2 regions of the Paenibacillus filicis genome follow, and region 2 is predicted to be linked to the other one. Evidence: riboswitches for the same ligand, from Rfam matches in the RefSeq annotation. Region 2 holds a riboswitch; the other holds the start of a gene.

Region 1 (3,206 bases), on a different contig from region 2:
CTACTCACGTCTTAAATGTGCCTACGATCAACTTCCAACAAGGTTATATGCTTGCTGAGAAGCAGTACAAACCTATTGGACCGAAATATTCAGGCTTCGTCAAGAAACTGGTATTTGGCGGGGGGACATTATTTTGGGGGGCAGTGACTCCGCGCATGTTGAATACCGAGATTGCAAAATGGCCGGTTCCGATACAAGAGATGAATGATTATTACACCATTGCGGAGCGAATCATGAATGTGAATACGGATTTTGCCAAAGGTTCATCATTCTCGGAGGTTTTGCTGCAACGTCTTCAGCAAAATGGATATGCCCATGCGTCCTACAGACCGATGGCGGTCGATTTGGCATCCTCACAGTATGGAATGCTCCACTCCAACGTTTTTTTCAGCTCGATTCATTTTTTTGCTCGTGCATTGAACCGCAGACCTGTCGATATTGCTGTGAATGCCCGTGCAGTCAAGGTGTTAATCGACAATGAACAGGCAGTAGGTGTGGAGGTCATCACTCGAGATCAAAGAAAGTTCGCGCTTAAAGCTAAAAAAGTGGTGATATCAGCTAGTACGTTTGAAACTCCGCGAATATTGCTTGATTCGGGTATTCAAAATCGAGCGATAGGGCATTATCTTGCGGCACATTCAGGGATCTGGGCAGATGGATTTGTCAGACGCGATCAATTCTCTGAAGTCCTTGGCAATTTAAGTCTATACATCCCCGAGTCGGATCAATCCCCGTTCCAGGTTGAACTTCAAAGGTTTGACAAGTATTACGTTTATAAATTTGAGGAGCAACCGGTACTCAAAGATTTGGGACTTTTTGTTTTTGGAGCCGGACAAACCGAGTCGCGTTATGACAACTGCGTGATGCTTGATCCTCTGAAAAAGGACGAACTTGGACTTTCTGAGCTGCAAGTGCATTTTTCTTACAGTGATACCGATAAAAAAGTGATTCGACAAGCTTTGGAAAGTGTGAAGCATATTGTTCAAGTTCTGGGGGTTACTCTAAAAGCCCCGATTTGTGTTCTGTATCCCGGACGTGCCAGACATTTCTCGGGAACCTGCCGGATTGGCACCGATCCGCAGACGGCAGCGGCGAATCCATATGGAGAGATCTTTGGCGTATCCGGTCTATTTGTAGCGGACAACAGCGCGTTGCCTTCCATATCTGCAGCGAATCCGACGTTGTCAACGGTCGCTCTGGCCATCCGGACGGCCGATCATATCATCCGTCAAGCTTAAAACGACTTACCGCGTACAAAAGATTCAGCCCGAATGTCTATGCTCGCCCGATAACGAGAACATTTTTACATTCATTCTATATATGTGACTGGCGTAAACGTGGAGAACCACGAGGGAACACATATTTATAACGCCGCACGCCTGGGCAGAGATAATGGATAAAATCACCATTATCTCTTTATTGTTTATAGGAGCCATTCCTGTAATGAATTAATTTGAGGATTGAATGAAAAAACACCCTCGTTATTGGCGCAGACATCGCCAAAGAAACACATAATAATGAATAATAATTCGTTATTAACGGACTTGAAGCTGCCCGTCATATCAATCGAAAGCTGCAATGGTTGTTGTTATTGCCCAGGTTCTTGACAGAGGCTGTTTATTTATCTACGATTTGATTAGCGAATGGGGGTTCATCATATGCAAGTGTTAAAGGAAGAAATTCGTCATTCGATTTTACGCCGCGCTGGAGAGACGTTCCTGGAGCTTGGCTTCGACAAAACATCGATGAAAGATATAGCGGGCAAAGTCGGAGTGGCCGTCGGTAATTTATATCGCTATTTCCCGAATAAAGAGTCGTTGTTCGAGGCGGTCGTCAAGCCGGCTTATGAGCAGCTATTGCAGCTCATTCAAGTGAATGAGAAAGAGCCGATCGAAGGAGGAGCCGTCATCGACAAGATCGGTACTATTTTTGCAGAGCTCGTGTACGAGCATAGGGAAGGGCTGCTTATTTTGTTATACCGAAGCTCGGGCACAGCGTATGAGGGGGCCAAAGCCGAGTTTTTCGATCATTTGGCCGAACATATGGGCATCCATATAAATGAATACAATCGCAAGTACCCAACTAACCCTTTAAGCCTGCAAGTATCGAGACCGGTTGCCGTCGCTTTTCTCGAAGGATATTTCGATATGATTCGGACGCATTCCGACCGTGACCAGATGACGGAGATCACCAAGCAGTATATGGCCGTTTGGTTTATGGGGTTGAAGGCTGTGTTATAGTTGCTAGTACCGCAAAAGGCCGGGATGAGATGTCATCCTGGCTTTTGTCTGTATGACCTTACTTATTCAAAATAGGTATCTCTCCAAGCAGCTTCTTCAAGTTTATAGAATCCCACGGCATGTGCTCCGTAATACCTAATCCAACAACATCTGCTTCTTCAGATAGTTCTTTAATCAGATGAAGGAGCCCCGGCATTTGCATGGTTCCAGCCGCGGAAAAATCATAATGTGCATCAGGATTGGCGAATAATAAAGAGCGAAATTCCTTAGGATCAAGCACATCTAGATCAAGATGAATGGCCAGGTGCTCAATGTTGCTTTGTTTAATCCAATCTTTTATAGATTCAGTACTTTTCATTAACTCTTGGGTGCCAGCCGTTCTAAGGCCTAGTCTTTGAATGATTTCTGTATCTAGCTCTGTTTGTACATCTAATCCTGCGAAGAAGACATTTTCAGGTTTGAGTGGGATGTTCACATGCTTGGCGAACTCTGCATCGCCTTCTCCCAACAGATTCCCAAGAGGCAAAGTATGGCCGTAGTCATACCCGAAAATTCTACCTAAATCGGTGTGTGCATCGATCCAAACTAACCCTAAATTCCCGCCGTATCGTTCGTTTAAATAGGCAAATGGGGCTTGTTCGACCAAGCAGTCCCCACCGAACATAACTATGCGATCCGGCTTATGAGCATGAATGATATGTTGAGCAGCCTCTAATTGTTCAAGCAGCTGTTTTTTCCATAGATGCCGTTCTCGTTTTCAAGCGGATTTCCGTCATAAGCTTGAACGGGAACATGAATAAGGGGCTGATCATTATCAGGAGCCAGCCAAGCAAGCAGCTCGGCTCCAAAAGAGTAGTTAGGGTTGTTGCCCCCTTGCCATTGCGGCATCAACTCCTGGCCGAAAATCAACCGGTTCGCTTTCAAAGGCGGATAGGGGCTATCACGTATAAAATGTTGAGTTCACAG
Region 2 (3,206 bases):
CAGAGCCGCTGCCCGCGGACTACGTCGCGGTATGCGGGAGCACAGGCGACCTGGAGTCGGTCGCCCGCGGGCTGTACGGAGCACTCCGCTCGTTCGATGAAGCGGAGTCGACCTTCATCGTGGCAGAGGCCTGCCCGGAGGAAGGCATCGGCGAAGCCGTCATGAACAGGCTGCGCAAGGCCGCCGCCGGGCGCGTGATCTCCGTGTAGATACGCAGGAATCCTTCTTCAACCGCATCATCTCCGTGTAGCCGCTCGGCATCTCCTGCGTCCGCCTCCGGCCTGTCCGCGAAGTAAGACATGTTTCCGTCTTGTCCCGCATAGCTTGGTTAAGAGTGGGACAGGGAGGTAGAGAGGCATGGACGTGGCAGCACCGATGGTGTGGGGGCAGATCATTTCGATCGGCTTGCTGGCCCTAGCCCTCGGACTAGATGCTTTATCGCTCGGTCTGGGTATCGGCATGCGCGGAATTCGCAAACGTGACATTGCTTTGATCAGCTTCATTATCGCGCTATTTCATGTGCTCATGCCCCTGGCAGGGCTCTGGATGGGCGGGTATATCAGCCTGATGCTGGGCAAGGTGGCGACCGCTTGCGGAGGCGTGCTGCTGTTATTGCTTGGCGGCCATATGGTGGTCAACACACTGCGCAAGGAAGAGTCCGCAGGCTATAACCCCAGCACGCTATGGGGGATGCTGCTGCTTGCCTTCAGTGTGAGTGTGGACTCCTTCTCGGTCGGCATCTCCCTCGGGATGTTCTCGGGCGATGTGTGGCTGACCGTCTTGATGTTCGGCGCCGCGGGCGGGCTGATGTCCGTAGCGGGCTTGCTGCTCGGGCGACGGGTCGGGAGCTGGATAGGTGAGTACGGCGAGGCGCTCGGAGGCGTGATTTTAGTGGGGTTTGGCATCCATTTTTTGCTATAGGCCTGAGCGGTATCCATATTTGTGCGAAAATGAGGTAAAATACAAATAAGGCTGAGTCCATCACCAAGAAAGCGGGGAGTAGATGATGAAACGTTTATTATTCGTCTGTACAGGCAATACGTGCCGCAGTCCCATGGCTGAAGGGCTCATGCGCAGCATCGCCGCCCGGGAGGGACTGGCTGGTTTGGAGATCCGCTCCGCGGGCGTAGCGGCTTACCAGGGAGTGCCCATATCCGATCATGCGGCTTCCGTGCTGCGGGCTAGGGGAGCCGAGCCGGTCTCCGGCTCGACGGCGCTGTCGCAGCAGCTGGTCGAATGGTCCGATCTGGTCCTGACGATGACCTCCAGCCATAAGCGGCATACGATCCAGCTGTATCCGGCTTCCGTGGACAAGGTGTTTACACTTAAGGAATACGTGCAAGCCGATCCGGAGGGTGAACAGAGGCTGGCGGAGCTGGAAAGCCTGCTCAGCGAGCTTCAGCTCAAGCAGGCCTTGGGAGAATCCATTGGCGATGAGGAACGACGCCGCTTGTCTGCCCTGCAGCAGCAGCAGAGCTCCCCGGATATCGAAGATCCGTTCGGCGGGTCAATTCGGCATTACCAGAGCAGTGCGGACGAGATTGAGCAATGCCTCCACCTGCTGGCAGCCAAGCTTAAACGGGAGAGCTGATGGATGCGAATCTGCTTGTCAGCGAGTAGATCGTACCCCTGGAAAACTCGGGCTTTACACGTATCCTAGAATCAGATATGATGAAATTAATGAACAAGACCCGGTGTAACTGGCGACGAGTGGAACCAACCACAATGGAGCATCGGGACATACGGCCGGTCGCCTGGGCAAAGAGCAGCATTCGTGGAGAGCATTCCGCGTGTGTCATGCTCTTTTTTCGTTTTTGCCGTCGCGGTTTTAGGTTATAATGAGATCGACAATAGCGAGGAGGCGAAAGAAAACTATGAAAATTGCAATGGGCGCAGATCATGCGGGATACCGGCTAAAGGATGAGCTGAAGCCGTTTATTGAATCGCTCGGTCACGAGGTCGTCGACTATGGTTGCAACTGTGCGGATTCCGTCGATTACCCGGATTATGCCCTCAAGGTTTGTGAAGAGGTTGTGTCAGGGGGCGCTGATAAAGGCATCCTGATCTGCGGTACGGGAATCGGCATGACGATCGCTGCCAATAAGGTCCCGGGCATCCGCTGTGCGCTAGTCAACGATCTGTTCTCGGCAAAGGCAACGCGCGAGCATAACGATTCGAACGTGCTTTCGCTGGGTGAACGCGTTGTCGGGCCAGGAGTTGCCCAGGAGATCGTCAAGATCTGGCTGGAAACCGAATTTTCGAATGGAGAGCGTCACCTGGGCCGTATCGGCAAAGTGAAGGCGCTGGAAGATAAATACGCGATTCATCCGTAACAGACCTTGCAGAGGTCTATGTGAAGGAGGAGAGCCTATGGAAGAGCTGCCCTTGCAGAACAGGTCAGACGGACAAGTAACGAGCCTGGACATGCAGGCGATCCGTGAAGGGGCCGAGACCGTGCTGCGCGAGCTGGCAGCAGCTGGCCAGCTGGAAGCCGGCCAGCTCGTGGTCATCGGCACAAGCACAAGCGAAGTGCTGGGCCGTCACATCGGCACCTCCGGCAGCGAAGCGGTAGCGGTTAGTCTGTATGCTGCTGTAGACGCCGTCCGGCAGGAGGTAGGCTTCTACCCTGTGTTCCAATGCTGCGAGCACTTGAACCGGGCGCTTGTGCTTAACCGTGAGGCGATGCAGCGTTACGGACTGGAGCAGGTTAGCGTCGTGCCGGTGCCGAAGGCCGGCGGCTCTATGGCCGCCTACGCCTACAAGCACCTACAGGATGCGGTCGTCGTGGAGACCGTGCAGGCCCATGCGGGCATCGATATCGGGGGGACGCTGATCGGCATGCATCTGAAGCGGGTTGCGGTGCCGTTCAGGCCGTCCGTCCGGCAGATCGGGGAAGCGCATGTACAGGCTGCCTTAACCCGGCCCAAGCTGATTGGCGGAGCGAGGGCCGTGTATGCGGCCGAGCAGCAGCCGTCAGAAGAGCATTGTGATTAGTACGTATCATAACCAACCATACATTCGAATGCGGGAGGAATTTTATCATGGACTTTTTGCGTAAACAAGATCCGAAAATCGTAGAGGCAATGAACCTGGAGCTGGGCCGTCAACGCAACAATATCGAATTGATCGCGTCTGAGAACTTCGTCAGCCAAGCCGTACTGGAAGCCATGGGTACTGTATTGACGAACAAATATGCAGAAGGCTAT

The links. A riboswitch is a leader RNA that binds a small molecule or an ion and turns the genes downstream of it on or off. The one in region 2 is predicted to bind ZMP and ZTP.
Region 1: it holds a riboswitch for ZMP and ZTP, as region 2 does, so the genes downstream of both, WMW72_RS12980 (TetR/AcrR family transcriptional regulator) here and rpiB (ribose 5-phosphate isomerase B) in region 2, are expected to answer to the same signal.

Annotation. Positions count from the first base shown of each region.
Region 1 covers NZ_JBBPCC010000007.1:149,992-153,197, forward strand. Annotated here, with positions in the region: gene WMW72_RS12975 (GMC oxidoreductase) at 1-1,238, shown strand, start outside; ZMP/ZTP riboswitch at 1,313-1,392, shown strand; gene WMW72_RS12980 (TetR/AcrR family transcriptional regulator) at 1,659-2,240, shown strand; partial or broken gene WMW72_RS12985 (arginase family protein) at 2,299-3,128, opposite strand; partial or broken gene WMW72_RS12990 (winged helix-turn-helix transcriptional regulator) at 3,132-3,206, shown strand, end outside.
Region 2 covers NZ_JBBPCC010000023.1:130-3,335, forward strand. Annotated here, with positions in the region: partial or broken gene WMW72_RS27570 (Sua5 family C-terminal domain-containing protein) at 1-209, shown strand, start outside; gene WMW72_RS27575 (manganese efflux pump MntP) at 358-921, shown strand; gene WMW72_RS27580 (low molecular weight protein arginine phosphatase) at 1,004-1,591, shown strand; ZMP/ZTP riboswitch at 1,687-1,767, shown strand; gene rpiB (ribose 5-phosphate isomerase B) at 1,875-2,333, shown strand; gene WMW72_RS27590 (TIGR01440 family protein) at 2,425-2,994, shown strand; gene WMW72_RS27595 (serine hydroxymethyltransferase) at 3,042-3,206, shown strand, end outside.